2 regions of the Streptacidiphilus sp. EB103A genome follow, and region 2 is predicted to be linked to the other one. Evidence: riboswitches for the same ligand, from Rfam matches in the RefSeq annotation. Region 2 holds a riboswitch; the other holds the start of a gene.
The links. Region 2 has a riboswitch for cobalamin ahead of ABH941_RS36250 (HoxN/HupN/NixA family nickel/cobalt transporter). Riboswitches for the same ligand answer to the same signal wherever they lie in the genome.
Positions count from the first base shown of each region.

Region 1: another riboswitch for cobalamin. It lies ahead of ABH941_RS14875 (cobalamin biosynthesis protein); the one in region 2 lies ahead of ABH941_RS36250 (HoxN/HupN/NixA family nickel/cobalt transporter).

Region 1 is NZ_JBGCAQ010000008.1:87,945-95,581, reverse strand. It holds gene cobN (cobaltochelatase subunit CobN) at 1-1,212, opposite strand, end outside; gene ABH941_RS14880 (cobyric acid synthase) at 1,245-2,741, opposite strand; gene ABH941_RS14875 (cobalamin biosynthesis protein) at 2,738-3,676, opposite strand; cobalamin riboswitch at 3,780-4,010, opposite strand; gene ABH941_RS14870 (hypothetical protein) at 4,052-4,324, opposite strand; gene ABH941_RS14865 (NAD(P)/FAD-dependent oxidoreductase) at 4,474-5,874, opposite strand; gene ABH941_RS14860 (alpha/beta hydrolase family protein) at 6,078-7,193, shown strand; gene ABH941_RS14855 (hypothetical protein) at 7,377-7,637, shown strand, end outside.
Region 2 is NZ_JBGCAQ010000028.1:110,144-117,780, reverse strand. It holds gene ABH941_RS36260 (ABC transporter ATP-binding protein) at 1-538, opposite strand, end outside; gene ABH941_RS36255 (AAA family ATPase) at 758-3,574, opposite strand; gene ABH941_RS36250 (HoxN/HupN/NixA family nickel/cobalt transporter) at 3,780-4,883, opposite strand; cobalamin riboswitch at 4,917-5,140, opposite strand; gene ABH941_RS36245 (ArsR/SmtB family transcription factor) at 5,221-5,622, shown strand; gene ABH941_RS36240 (siderophore-interacting protein) at 5,645-6,481, opposite strand; gene ABH941_RS36235 ((2Fe-2S)-binding protein) at 6,591-7,292, shown strand; gene ABH941_RS36230 (hypothetical protein) at 7,232-7,637, opposite strand, start outside.

The DNA of each region.
Region 1 (7,637 bases), on a different contig from region 2:
GGCCCGCAGCTGCTCCTCGGTCAGCCACTCCACGTCGTGGCCGCCGGCGGCGATCAGCTTGTGGATCAGCTCGTCGCCGCCGGACGGGTAGTCGGCGACCCGGTAGCCGGCCCCGCGCAGCGCGTCCAGCAGCCGCACCGCCGAGGCGGGGGTGTCCAGGCCCACCGCGTTGCCGACCCTGGAGTGCTTGGTCGGGTAGGCGGTGAAGACCACGGCGATCTTCTTCTCGGCATTGGGCTTGTGCTTCAGCGCCGCGTGCCGCAGCGCGATCCCGGCCACCCGTCCGGCCCGCTCGGGGTCGGCGGCGTAGACCGGGATGCCGTCCTCGCCCAGCTCCTTGAACGAGAACGGGACGGTGATCAGCCGTCCGTCGAACTCGGGGATGGCGACCTGCATGGCCGCGTCCATCGGCGAGAGTGCCGCGTCCGAGGCCTCCCAGGCGGCGCGGGAGGAGGTCAGGCACAGGCCCTGCAGCACCGGGATGTCCAGTTGGGCCAGCGCCCCGATGTCCCAGGCCTCCTCGGCGCCCCCGGCGCTGGCGTCGGCCGCCACCGTGCCGCCGGAGGCCAGCACCGTCGCCACCACCGCGTCGCAGCGGCCCAGCAGCGCGAACAGCTCGGCGTCGGCGCCGCGCAGCGAGCCGCAGAACACCGGCAGCGCATTGCCGCCTCTGGCCTCCACCGCGTCGCACAGGGTGTCCACGAAGGCGGTGTTGCCGGACAGTTCGTGCGCCCGGTAGAAGAGCACCCCGACAGTGGGACGGCCCTCCACCACCGGACGCGAGCCGCTGACCCCGTAGAGCGGCATCGGCTGCGGCGGGGCGAAGCCCTCGCCGGTCAGCAGCACCGTGTCGGAGAGGAACCGGGCCAGCTCGGCCAGGTTGGCCGGACCGCCCTCGACCAGGTAGGACAGCGCCTCGGCGACCACCCCGGCCGGGACCGAGGACATCCCCATCAGCTCGGCGTCCGGCACCGACTCGCCGCCCAGCAGCACTGCGGGCACCCCGGAGCGGGCGATCGCGGCCAGCCCCTCCTCCCAGGCGCGCCGGCCGCCGAGCAGGCGCACGACGACCACGTCCGAGCCGGTGAGCAGCCGGTCCAGCTCCTCACCGACCTCGACCCGGGTCGGGTTGCCGACCCGGTACCCGGCGTCGGCGGCACCGGCCGCCAGCAGGTCGGTGTCCGAGGTGGACAGCAGCAGCACCGTTGTCACAGCAGGTACCTCTCCAGAAGTGGTTCGTTCGGTCACGGCGCACCCGGCGGCACGAACGGCAGTCCGTCCGGCACACCGTCCTCGATCAGCCGCAGCAGCGCCGCGGTGTCGGCGTGTTCTTCGATCAGGTCGCCCAGCCGGTCCAGCCGTTCCTCGCGCGCGGCGGCGAAGCTGGTGTCCGGGGCCGGGACGAAGCGCCGCCCGGCGGCTGCCGCGACCTCGCGCAGAAAGGCGCGGCGGAAGCCGTCGTTCTCCAGCGCGCCGTGCCAGGTGGTGCCCCACAGCGCGCCCTGGCGCACTCCGTCCAGCCAGGGCTCGCCGCCCTCGACGACAGCCGTCCCGTGGTGGATCTCGTAGCCGGCCACGGTCTCCCCGTAGGCCTCGCCCACCGGCCGGGCCAGGGTCTTCGCGGCCGCGAACTCCACCCGTACCGGCAGCAGCCCCAGCCCGGGGACGGCTCCGGCCTTGGACTCGACCTCGTCCACGATGGTCCGCCCCAGCATCTGGTAGCCGCCGCACACCCCCAGCACCGGCCGTCCCTCGGCGGCGCGACCGGCCAGCGCCGCGTCCAGGCCGCGCTCGCGCAGCCAGAGCAGGTCGGCGACGGTCGCCCGGGTTCCGGGGAGCACCACCAGGTCGGCGTCGGCCAGCTCCTCCGGCCGGGTCGCCCAGCGCACCAGCACGCCGGGCTCCTGCGCCAGCGCGTCGATGTCGGTGAAGTTGGACAGCCGGGGCAGCCGCACCACGGAGACCCGCAGCACCTCCTCCCCGGAGGCGCCGCCGCTGGGCGCCCGGTCGACCAGGCCGGCCAGGTCCAGCGAGTCCTCGGCGTCCAGCCAGAGCCCCGGCAGCATCGGCAGCACCCCCAGGGACGGACGGTGCGTCAGCTTTTCCAGCATGTCCAGACCGGGCTTGAGCAGCCGGACGTCGCCGCGGAACTTGTTGACGATCCAGCCGGCCAGGTGCCGCTGGTCCTCGGCCGACAGCAGCGCCAGCGTCCCGTACATGGACGCGAACACCCCGCCGCGGTCGATGTCGCCGACCACCACCACCGGCAGCGAGGCCGCGACCGCCAGGCCCATGTTGGCGATGTCCCGGTCCCGCAGGTTGATCTCGGCGGGGGAGCCCGCGCCCTCGCAGACCACCACGTCGTAGCGGCTGCGCAGATCGGCCAGGCAGTCCAGGGCGATCCGCAGCAGCGCGGGCTTGCGCTCGCGGTAGTCCAGCGCGCCGACCTCGGCGACCGGCTGCCCCAGCACCACCACCTGGCTGCGGTGGTCGGCGCCGGGCTTGAGCAGCACCGGGTTCATCGCCGCCTCGGGTTCGATCCGGGCGGCGGCCGACTGCATCGCCTGGGCCCGGCCGATCTCGGCGCCGTCGGCGGTGACAAAGGAGTTCAGCGACATGTTCTGCGCCTTGAACGGCGCGACCGAGACCCCCTGGCGCGCCAGCCAGCGGCAGACACCGGCGGTGACCACGCTCTTCCCCGCGTCCGACGTGGTCCCCGCGACCAGCAGTGCCCCGTTCATCGGCGCCTCCCCTTTCCTGCCGCGACCAGCGCGGTCACGCCGACCGCCAGCAGTCCTACCCGTCGCGAAAGCCGACAGGCCCGTTCGATGTCCGCGACCGCCACCGGCCGCGACCCGGCCCCGAGCACCGGACGGTGCTCGGTTCTTTCGCCGTACTTCAAGGTCCCGCCCAGTCGCACCCCGAGCGCCCCCGCGAAGGCCGCCTCCGCCTGGCCGGCGTTGGGGCTGGGGTGGCTGGAGGCGTCCGCCCGCCAGACCCGCCAGGCGTCCCGGCGGTGTTCCGACCCCGCCGCGACCACCGTCAGCAGCGCGGTGAACCGGGCCCCCGGCCAGCCCGCCACGTCGTCGAGCCGGGCCGAGGCCCAGCCGAACCGCAGGTAGCGGGGCGAGCGATGGCCCACCATGGCGTCCAGGGTGTTCACCGCGCGGAACGCCAGCAGCCCGGGAGCGCCCGCCACCGCGCCCCACACCAGGGCGTTCACCACCGCGTCGGCGGTGTTCTCGGCCACCGACTCGACCACCGCACGGGCGATCTGCTGCTCGGTCAGCTCCCTGGGGTCGCGGCCGCAGAGGTAGGGCAGCCGCTTGCGCGCGGCCGCGAGGTCACCCGCCTCCAGCGCGGCGCCAATGGTGCGCGCCTCCCGCACCAGGGAGGCGCCGCCGAGCACGGTCCAGGTGGCCCCGGCCGTGAACAGCGCCGTCCCGGCCGGGTTGCCGCGCAGGGCGTGCTCGCCGCAGCGGGCCGCCCCGGCGACGGCGCCGACGCAGAGCCCGGTGAAGACCGCTCCGGTGCCGCGCCGGTCACGCCAGATCAGCCGCTCCAGTGCTCCGGCCGCCCGGCCGAACCCGGCCACCGGGTGCCCGCGCCGGGGGTCGCCGAGGGCGGCGTCGGCCGCGAATCCCGCTGCGAGGCCCAGGGCGGTGGTCGCCCGCACGGCGGTCAGCCGCAGGGCTGAGCGGCGACGGGGACTACAGGCAGAAGTGGTGGTGCGGCAGCAACGCGCATGGCGGTGAATGTCCTCACTCAGGGTCCGCGCCCTGGATCGACGAACCGGGGGCGAGAGTCTCCTGGCTCCCGGATCGACACGCCCCCGGGCCTTCCCGCAGCTGCCACCGCCTGAAGCAGGTGTGGCCGCCGCCGTGGCCGTCGTTCGAGGGCGCTCCCCGGTGACAGTGGCGGGACCGCGCCGGACTGGGGGTCTCCCCCTTCACCGGCTTCCTCTCCATGCCTCCGTTTGGCCTGCTGATACCACCACGCAGCCGGACCGAGCGTCAACCGACGCCGACCCCGGCCACCGACGGCCCCCTTCTCAGGCGGCGTTGTTCTTGCTCGCCGGCAGCTGCTTCGGTGTGCGGACGACGCGCAGCAGTTCGACGCCGGGCGATCCCGGCTCGGACGACGCCGGGGCCTGGACCGGGCCCAGGACCGGACCGGGCAGCACCTGCCCCTGCACGACCTGGCTGAGTACGACCTGCTCACCGGGGCTGGTGGGCGGGCGGAGGAAGTGGTCCTCGAACCATGACATGCCCAGGATCACGAGCAGGCCGATCGGAGCTATGACGACGCAGAGTAGGACAGACATGGGCACCCCAGGCGGTCAGTGCTGCTGCGGTCTTCCGACTCCCCCCGGATCCCAGCCTCAGCCACCGCTCCGTGTTCCGCATCTCGGGGAGTCCGCACGCGACTGCGGACAGTCAGCGCCCTGCGGCCCGCCCGCCGGTCCGTCCCGGCTCAGTGCCGTCCCGAGACCACGTCGGCGACCCGGGCGATCGGCGAGGTCGTCGCCCTGCCGCCGCGTTCCTGCCGGTCCGCCGCGTGGTAGGCGGCGTACATGCCGTGCACGCCGATCCAGCGCAGCGGTTCCGGCTCCCAGCGCCTGACCCGGTGGTTCACCCAGGGCAGTGCCGTCAGCCCGGTGTCCTCCCCTAGCACCAGGTCCCGCAGGGTCCGGGCGGCCAGGTTGGTGGTGGTCACGCCGCTGCCGACATAGCCGCCGGCCAGGCCGAGACCGGTGGCCGGGTCCAGCTCCACCGTCGAACACCAGTCCCGTGGCACGCCCAGCACACCGGACCAGGCGTGGTCGATCCGCGCTCCGGCCGCGGCCGGGAAGAAGTCCTCCAGGATCGCCCGCAGCTGGTCCACCGTCTTCTGCGCCGTCAGCCCGTCGTTGTCGGTGCGCGAGCCGAAGCGGTACGGGACGCCGCGTCCGCCCAGGGCGATCCGGTCGTCGGCGGTGCGCTGCGCGTACATGTAGGCGTGCGCCATGTCGCCCAGGGTCTCCCGCCCGGACCAGCCGACCGCCTCCCAGAACGCGGCCGGCAGCGGCTCGGTGACCACCATCGAGGAGTTCATCGGCAGCCAGGACCGCCGCTCGCCGCGCAGCGCCGAGGTGAAGCCCTCGGTGGCCCGCAGCACGAATCGCGCCGACACCGTGCCCCGGTCGGTGACCGCCTTGGCGAGCGCACTTGACGAGCCCGGAACGATCTCGGTCACCGTCGTGGACTCGTACACCGACACGCCCATCGACTCGACCACCCGGGCCAGCCCGACCACCAGCTTCGCGGGCTGGATCCGGGCCCCGTGCGGGGTCCAGCAGGCGCCCAGGGCGCCGTCCACGTCGATCCGCGCGGCGGCCTCGGTCGGGCTCAGCAGCTCCAGGCCGGTCTCGCCGAAGGAGTGCTCGTTCTCGACGTACGCCCCAAGCCGCTCCAACTGGGCGGGGGTGCGGGCGACCTCCATCATCCCGCCCTTGGCGATGTCGGCGTCGATGCCCTCGGCCGCGCACACCGCGATCACCTCGTCCACCGCGCCGTTCATCGCCTGCTGCATGGCGATCGCGCCGGGTTTGCCGTACCTGCGGGCGAAGACGCCGCGCCCGGCGAAGCCGTTGTAGAGCCAGCCGCCGTTGCGGCCGGACGCGCCGTACCCGCAGAAGCGCTGCTCCAGGACGGTGACGCGCAGGCCGGGATCGGCCTTCTTCAGGTAGTACGCGGTCCACAGGCCGGTGTAGCCGCCGCCCACGATGCAGACATCGGCCTCGGCCGAACCGTCCAGCGGCCTTCGCGGGGTGGGGAGCCCGATGGTCGAATACCAGAACGAGACACCGCCGTTGGCGGTGGCGGACGTGCCCACGCGAGACCTGCTTCCCTGCTGCGGATAGTGCCCGGCACGCTACCGATGCCCCGGACCTGCGGCAATGCCCACTGTGTCAGGTGCGCACGGTGGACTCGGACACTCCGTCGGATGGCCGCGCACCGCTGGCGCGTACCGCCGCGGGGTACTGGGATTGTCTGGAGCGGGTATGGACGTCGTAGCGGACCGACCTTGGGAGCCAGATGCGCTGGGGACGAACGGCTGTGCTGGCCACGGCCACGGCGGTGGGCGCCGGCGCGGCCGCACTGGTCGCCGGACGGGTGGTCTCCGATTTCTCGGTCCGGCCCCGCGGCGCGGCCCCGGCGGCGGGCGGCGGGCTCCGGGTCCACTCCCTGGCCGCCGGGCGGGTCGAGCTGACCCGCTCCTGGGAGACCCAGCGCCCCGGCCGCTACGCGCTTGAGTACGCGTCAGGACACGCGGTCGTGGGCGAGGTGCTCGGCACCACCGCGCAGACCGTGGTGCGTCGGCTGGAGAGCACCGCCGGCGCCGCGCTCGCGGTCGGGCAGACCGTGCTGATCACCCCGCAGGTCCTCACCGGCGACCCCCGCTCCGCGCTCGGCCTCGACTACTCCGAGATCCATGTCCGCGGCGAGCTCGGCCCGATGCCCGCCTGGTACCTGCCGGGCGTGCGCGACCTGTGCGTGATCGCCGTCCACGGCATCGGCGCCGACCGCCGCCAGGCGCTGCCGCTGCTGCCGCTGCTGGACCGGCTCAAGGTCCCGGTGCTGGTGGTGACCTACCGCAACGACGAGGGCGCGCCGCGCTCGCCCGACGGCATCGCCCACTTCGGCGAGACCGAGTGGCGCGACGTGGAGGCCGCGATCCGTCTCGCGGTGGACGGCGGCGCGGGGCGGATCCTGCTCTACGGCTGGTCCGTCGGAGCCACCATGGCGCTCCGGGCGGCGGCCCGCTCCGACCACCGCGAGGCCGTCCGCGGCCTGGTGCTGGACTCCCCGGTGCTGGACTGGGAGGACACGGTGCGCCGTCAGGCCACCAGGCGCGGCGTCCCCGGCGCCCTGGCCGAGTTGGGCGTACGGGCGGCCCAGGGGCGCTCCGCGGTCGATCCGGCCGGTTTCGACCGGCTGGCCCTCGGCGCCGACCTCACCGTCCCGGCGCTGTTGCTGCACAGCGCGGACGACACCGTCGCGGCCGTCGCCCCGGCCCGGGAGCTCGCCCGGCGGCGCGAGCATCTCGTGGTCTACGAGGAGTACGCCGGCGCGGAGCACGAGGCGCTGTGGAACGCGGATCCGGAGCGCTACCAGGCGACCCTGCTCAGATTCCTCACCCCCCTCCTGTGACCCTTCCGTCACCATTCCGGGACCGATAGGACCCCGCCGCGCCAGGGGATGTGACAACTGGCCCGCGGACGGGGAAGACTGCACGGCGTGACGTCCCGGAATTCGCGTGACCGTACTGGCCGATCCGAGATTTCTGGCCGACCCGACACCGTCGGCGGGCGACAGGAGGGTGCACCCGCGAGGGTGACCCGGCTGCCGACCGCCGCCCGCCCGCCGCAGCCCCGCGCGGCGACCTCAGGCACAGTGCCACCCGCAGGCGGGGGCAGCGCCGGCGCTGCGCGCTCCGGCGCGCATGCACGCCGCACGCCCCCTGCTGGGCTGCCCGGCCCCGCCCAGCTCTCCCCGCTCGCCCGCAGGCTGCTCGCCGACGCGGTCCGGATCGCCCGCTGGGCCGGCGAACTGCCCAACGTCGACCGGCGCGGCGACCTGCTGGAGGGCGACGTG
Region 2 (7,637 bases):
CCCACAGGCCGAGCAGCTCGTTCGACATGATCGCCTTGGTCTGCACGTCCAGGGCGCCGAAGGGCTCGTCCATCAGCAGGATCGACGGCTCGTTGATGAGCGCGGCAGCCATGGCGACGCGCTTGCGCATACCGCCGGAGAGCTGGTGCGGGTGGTGGTCCTCGAAGCCGCGCAGGCCCACCCGGCCGAGCCAGTCCCTGGCCTTGGCCTGGGCTTCCTTCTTGCCGACCCCGCGGAACACCGGGCCGAGCGCCACATTGGCGAGCACCGTCTTCCAGGGCAGCAGGGCGTCCTGCTGGAACATGAAGCTGACGCCGTCGGTGATCCCGTCGACCTCCCGGCCGCCGACGCGGACGGTCCCGGCGCTGGGCCGGTCCAACCCGGCCACCATGCCCAGGGTCGTCGACTTGCCACAGCCGGTCGGTCCCACCACCGCACAGAACTGACCGGGTTCGACGGTGAAGTTCACCTCGCGGAGCGCGGTGAACACCTTCCCCGCCGGTGAGGTGAATCTCCTGGTCACACCGGACAGTTCAATGCGGGCATCCTCGCGTCCCGGCGCCTTGGCGCCCGGATCGGGCGCCGGGCCGACCGCCTGGTCACTGCGTGCTGCCGTCACGTCCGTCTCCTTTCGTCCTCGCCGTTGAGGACTCTGAAGTTAGGACGGCGCGCAGATGACATCCATGTTTCGTGTTTAACTCGCCATTAAGTTCTTAAGCCGTAGTTTTGCGCATTGTGTTCACGCGGCCCGGCCTCCTCACATCAGTGGGACGACTCTGGCCCGTTGGGTGAAGGCTTCTGCCGGTGGGGGGCCGGTGGGGCTGACGGCGACGACGGCGCGGGCGAGGGCGGTTCGGGAGCGAACGCCCAGTTTGCGGTAGACGCGGGAGAGGGTGCCCTCGACGGTCTTGATGCTGACGAAGAGCGCCGCGGCGACCTCGCGGTTGGTGGCGCCGCCGGCCACCAGTTCGGCGACGCGGTGCTCACTGGCCGTCAGGTCGTCCACCGCGCAGGCCCGGTCGCCCGGTTCCAGGCGTTCGCGCTCCTGCTGGATCCGCAGCAGCAGCGGCTCGGCGCGCAGCGTCCGGCAGATCGCCCCGGCCTGGTCCAGGACGGCGCGGGCCGCCGCGCGGTGCCGGGCCCGGCGTTCGACGGCTCCCCAGGCGATCAGGGTGCGGGCCAGTTCGAGCGGGAGCGGGAGGTCCTGGAGCCGGGAGGCGGAGACGCGCAGCGCGGCGATGGCCGGCTCGGTGCGTCCCAGCGCGGCCAGCGCCAGGCCCTCGGCGCGGTCCAGCGCCGCCACCGCGCCCGCGCCCCAGGGGGCGGGCCAGGCGTCGGTGAGCCGGCGGGCCTCCGCGAGCACGGCGCGGGCCTCCGCGGTCTCGCCGGACTGCAGCAGCGCCTCCACCAGGTCGGCGAGCCGGCGGACCGTGTCGGGGTCGGCCAGCTCCATGGCCTCGCTCAGCTCCCGGGCTCGCTGCAGCGCCTCGCCGGCCCGGGCGGCGCCCTCGGCGCCGCCGGGCAGCAGCAGCGCGGAGCCCAGCGCTCCCAGCGCGCGGACCTGGTACAGCCGGTCGCCGGCGGCCGCGCAGCCGTCGACGGCGCGCTGGGCCAGCTCGGCCGCCCGGGTGGTGCTGCCGCCGGCGGTCTCGGCCAGCGCGGCCGCGTAGGCGGCGAGGGGGGAGGGCTGGCCGGCGTCGGCGACCAGGGCGGTGCAGCGTTCGGCGGTGGTCAGGGCCTGTCGGCACTCCCCGGCCCGGGTCTGGATCCGGACCAGCGCGACCAGGGTGGCCAGGGTGTCCTCCACGCCCTCGGCCCCGGCCCCGGGGTCCAGCAGGGCGGTGACCCGGCGCCGGGCCTGGGGCACCTGGTCGGCGTCCAGCTGGGCCAGGGCCAGCCGGCGCAGCAGGCTGGCGCTCTGCTCGGCCGCGGCCAGCTGCAGCGCCAGTTCCAGCGCCGCGTCGGCGGCGACCGGGTTTCCGCGCAGTCCCTGCACGGTCGCGACCAGGCCCAGGGCCTCCACCCGGGTGGCCCGGTCCTCCGCGGTGAAGGCGAGGGCGGCGGCCCGCTGGGCCTCCGCCGCGGCGGTGCCGGTCCGACCGCCGAGCAACTCCCGGACGGCGGACCAGAAGTAGAGCGGGGCCAGCAGCGACGGGTCGTCCCCGGCGTCGGCGAGGCCGCCCTGGATCAGGCCGCCGGCCTCGTCCAGCGCCTGCCCGACCGTCTCCAGCAGGATCATCCGGGCCCGGACCCGCTGGGCCGGGTCGGCGGAGTCGGTGAGCACTCCGGCGGCGGATCTGCGGGCGTCCTCGTGCAGCCCCGCGTCGGCGGCGTGGGCCGCGGCGGCGAGCAGGCGCGCGGTGCGCCGCCGCGGGTCGGCGGCGGGAGTGTGCTCGGCGGCGAGGGCGGTGAGCTCGTACGCGGTGTCGGGTTCGCCGCGGTGCCGGGCCACGTCGGCGGCCGCGGCGAGGGCGGCGGCGACCTGGGCGTCCTCCCGTGGGTGGGCCTGCGCGAGGTGCCGGGCCCGGGCGACGGGTTCCGCGGTGGCCTCGGCGAGGGCGGTGTGGACCGCGATCCGCTCCCGGAGCAGCGCCTCGGCCTGCAGCGCCGCGCCGAGCAGCGGGTGCCGCAGCCGTACCCGGCCGTGGGCCGAGACCGAGACCAGGCCCAGACGCTCGGCCTCGGCCAGCGCGGCGACCGGGTCGGCGACGCCGGCGGCGTGCAGCAGGCCGAGCGTGGGCTGCGGCGAGCAGGCGACCAGCAGCAGTGCGGACCGGGACTGCGGCGGCAGCGCGCGGGTCGGCGCGAGCAGCAGGTTGCGCAGCCGCCGCGGGACCGGCGGCTCCTCCTCGGCCCACCGGCCGCCGGGCTGTGGACGATTGCCTGCGGCCAGGGCCAATTCCCGGGCGTAGAACGGGTTCCCGGCGCTGAGCTGCTGGATCCGGCGCAGCTCGCGGACCGGCGGGAGCGATCCCTGACGGGCTATCAGTTCCTCGATCGCGTCGTCGGGGAGCGGGGGGACGGCCAGTTCGACCACGGTCGGCGGGCAGAGCCGGTTGCGCAGGGCCGATTCGCCTGAGCCGGTCCGTTCGGCGGCGGCCACGGTGACGGCCAGGGTGCCGGCCCGGCGGGTCAGGAAGGAGAGCAGCGCGGCGCTGGGCAGGTCGAGGTCCTGGAGCCCGTCCAGGACGAGCAGCACGGACGCGTCCGCGGACAGGGTGCGCAGCAGTCGGACCGCGGCCGTGTGCAGGGCCAGCCGCTCCTGGGCGGTGCCGGGCTGGGTGCGGAGCAGCAGCGGCGGGTACTGGGCCAGGAGGTCGGCGGGCACGCAGGACAGCAGGTCGGACAGGGCGGCATAGGGGAGCACCGACTCCTCCGGGATCGGCGCGCTGCGCAGGACCAGCATTCCCGCCGCGGCGGCCTCCGCGGCGAGGACGTCCAGGACCGCGCTCTTGCCGATCCCCGCCGGACCGGTGAGCAGCAGCCCTCGGTCAGGCCGCAGCGCGCCACGGGCCTCGGTGAGGAGCAGGCCGCGGCCGATCGGGGGTGTGCTGCCGCTCGGTGCTGGTTGCATGGAACCGTCCGTCCTCCTGAGTACCCCCGCCGCGCCCTGTCACGCCATGGACCTGACATAGTCTGCAATGACTGCCACGAATCCCAGCGTGCCGCGGGCGCGACGTCAAGAAGGCGTACCTGTGAGTCAAGGGTCCGGGCGGTACCGAATCCGGTCACATCGGTCGGTCCCGGGCGCCGTGCGCCGCCGGGACGGCCGCGACGGGTCAGGCCTGGTTCCCCCAGCGGTGCTCCACCCTGGCCAGCCGCCAGTAGGCCAGGGCGCAGGCCCAGACCGCCACGAACAGTCCGACGATGACGAAGCCGACGTTGTTGAGGTTGACGCCGGAGATCCAGTTGCTGACCGGGTCGTCGAGACCGAGCTGGTCGTGGACCACACCGACCAGCTCGATCGTGCCGATCAGGAACGCCACGGCGACCGAGAGGCCGGTGATGGCGAGGTTGTAGTAGACCTTGCGCACCGGGTTGGAGAACGCCCAGTGGTAGGCGAAGTTCATGAAGGTGCCGTCGAGGGTGTCGAACAGGCTCATCCCGGCGGCGAACAGCAGCGGCAGGCACAGGATGGCGTACCAGGGGAGGCCGGCCGCGGCGCCGGAGCCGGCCATCACCATCAGGGTGACCTCGGTGGCGGTGTCGAAGCCGATGCCGAACAGCAGGCCGATCAGGAACATCTGGCCAGGGCGGGTGATCGATTTGGTGAGCCGGCCCAGGATGCGGTTCATGAAACCGCGGCTGTCCAGGTGCTTCTCCAACTCGTGTTCGTCGAACTGTCCTTGGCGCATCGCCCGGAACACCCGGTTGATGCCGAACAGGGAGACCAGGTTGAGCGCGGCGATCAGGTAGAGGAAGCCGCCGGAGACGCTGGTGCTGACCACGCCCAGGGCCTGGTGGGTGCTGGAGGAGTCATTGGTCACGGCCCCGGCGAACCGGGCTCCGGCGGCGATGCCAGCGGCCAGGAGCACCACGATGCTGGAGTGGCCCAGCGCGAACCAGAAGCCGACCGAGATGGGGCGCTTGCCGTCGGCCATCAGCTTGCGGGTGGTGTTGTCGATGGCGGCGATGTGGTCCGCGTCGAAGGCGTGCCGCATGCCCAGGGTGTAGGCGGTGACGCCGAGGCCGAGGCCGAAGACCTGCTTGCCGACGGTGTAGTGGTGCGGGGCGACCATGACGGCCAGGATGCCGAAGGCGACGACATGGAGCGCGGCGATCACCGCCATCAGCCCGCCGGTGCGGATCCAGTCCCTGCGCTCCCAGCGGAGCACGGGTATGACGGGGTTCACGGGTATGACGGGGTTTTCGGGCAGGGTCATAGCAGGGCAGCCTCTCCAGCACCTCGTGGACAGTAAGTCGTGCGGTGCCGTGGCCGGTCTCCTGGCTGACGGGTGCGAACACCTCCAGCACCCGGCCTTCCCAGGCACGCGAGCGCGCCCAGTGGCCGCCGGCTCCTCGGCGGAGGAACAGGCACGGTGCGGAGATTTCCCGATCACAGTGGCGAGGGCCGCTCCGGTCTGGGGCCCCTGAGGGCCCTTCACCGGTCTTCCCGAACACCACGGCTGAACCACCGTAGGGGTGCGGGGACCACATCATCAAGCCTGCACAGCTGTGCAGGTGTTGCATCTCACTCGGACTCTGAGGTGAAGTGGGCGCATGCATCTGGTTCCCGAGGAGCGCGCGCACCGGCGCACCATCGACGAGCACACCGTCTGCGACGCCATCGAGGGCATCGGCGACGCCGCCCGGGTCGCCGAATGGTCGGCCAGGTTCGCGCTGCTGGGCGAGCCCGGCCGGCTCACCCTGCTGCTGGCGGTCCACCACGGCGGCCCGATCGCCGTCACCGACCTGGCCATCGCCACCGGGATCTCCGACACCGCGGTCTCGCAGATGCTGCGGCTGCTGCGCGCCTCGGGCACGGTCACCCCGGACAAGGACGGCCGCGTGGTCCGCTACCGGCTCACCGACGCCCGGACGGCCGCGCTGCTCGACTCGCTCGGGTCATCCGCCGTCAAGACGGCAGGTGTGGGCGCCGAGTCGGCCACCGCCCACGGGTGACGAACCGCGCCGCCGTGGGGCCTCAGCTCCCCTGCTCCTCCTCGACGCTGCGGTTCCACTCCCGCTTCGTCGACTGCCAGCCGTCCTCGTCCTGACCGGTGCGCCAGTAGCCGGAGATGGAGAGCCGGTCCATCGGGATGCTGCGCTCGACCCGCAGCAGTCGGCGCAGCTCCTTGACGAAGCCGGCCTCGCCGTGCACGAACGCCTCGGGCAGGCCGGTCGGGAAGTCGAGCCCGGAGACGGCGCGGACCAGGGCCTCGCCGATCCGTCCCTCGCCCCGGTGCAGCCAGGTGATCTCGGCGTCGGCCGGGGTGGGCAGCTTCTGCTCCTCCTCGGGACCGGCCACCTCGACGAAGACATGCGCCCTGGCCCCCTCGGGCAGCTGCTCCAGGGCGGCGGCGATGGCGGGCAGCGCGCTCTCGTCGCCGACCAGCAGGTGCCAGTCGGCGTCGGGGGAGGGGGCGTAGCCGCCGCCGGGTCCGCCGAAGTGGATCTCGTCGCCGGGCTGTGCCCGCGCGGCCCAGGGCCCGGCCACTCCCTCGTCGCCGTGGTGGACGAAGTCCACCGTCAGCTCGCCCGTCTCCGCGTCCCAGCGCCGCACGGTGTAGGTACGGGTCACCGGCCAGTCCTCGCGCGGCAGTTCGGCGCGGATCAGCGCCGGGTCGAAGGGCTCCGGATAGACCACGCCCGGGCGCGGGAACTGGATCTTGATGTAATGGTCGGTGAGCCCCCTGGTGGCGAAGGCCGCGAGGCCCTCGCCGCCGAGGACGACCCGGATCATGTGCGGCGTGAGCCGCTCGACGCGCTCCACCCGGCCACGGTGGGTCTGCTGCGGTCGGCGCTCGGGTCGGCCTGCCATAAACACTCCCTGGGAACTTCGAACCTGTGATCCCCATAGTGCAGGGGATGGCTCGGCAATTTCCGAAACCTTACCTTTCCGCGTATTTCCAGCCAGGGAGACTGTGCTCATGTTCGCGATGCTCGACCAGCTCGCGGCCCTCGGGCCGTTCTTCGCCCTGCACAGCCACCACGGGGACGCACCCGCCCGCCCGCCGTGGCAGGAGCTGCGCACCCTGGTCGAGGACCCGCGGCTGCTGCGCGAACGCGCGGACGGTGTGCGGACCCGCCTCGCCGCAGCCGGAGCGCAGAGCCCCGCCGCCGTCGAACTGCGCGTGGCCGCCTCGGTGACCCAGCTGGGACTGACCGCCAGGCTGGTCTCCCCGGCCCTGGCCGTCGCCGTGCTGTCCGGCGCCTGGCCGCGGCCGGACCTGGAGCTGCTCCGGTGGCAGCCGGTCCCGGGCGGAGCGTTCCCGCTCTCCTTCGACGCCGCCGCCTTCGCCCCCGGCACACCCGACGACCTCGTCGACGGTCCGGTGAGCGCCCTGGTCCAGGCCACAGCCGCGCTGTCGGTCTCGCCCAAAATCCTCTGGGGCAACGTCGCCTCCGCGGTCAACGGCGCCGCCACCGTCCTGGCCGGCGGCCGTCCGGACCTGGCTGCCGAGACCCGTGCCGCGGCCGGCCTGCTGCTGGCGCGGCCGGCCCTGCGCGGCACCCACGCGCCGGACGCCACCGTCGGGAGCGGGTTCCGGCGCCGCAGCTGCTGCCTGATCTACCGCGCCGCTCCCGGCAGGGCCGGCGCGTTGTGCGGGGACTGCGTCCTCGCCCGCTGACCGGGACCGTCGGGATGACTCTGGACAGCAGCGGTGGGTTGCCAGGCATGCAGGGGGCCGACCCACACGGCGGTGATGCCGCTGATGTAGCGGGCGCCGCACACGTCGGTGGGGACGACGAGCTGCGGTCCGGCGGCGTCGAGCGGACGGGAGTCGATCCTGGTGGCCAGCAGGATCTGCTGGCCGCTGAACTCGGGGTCGATCTCGGCCCAGGACAGCAGCACGAAGTGCCCGTCGGCGCCGGTGATGGTGATCAGATGCCCCAGCCGGCCCTTCCGGTTCGCGGACACCAGGTGCAGCCCGGCCGCCCGCAGCACGTCCCAGAGCTTCGGCCCCTCGAAGGCG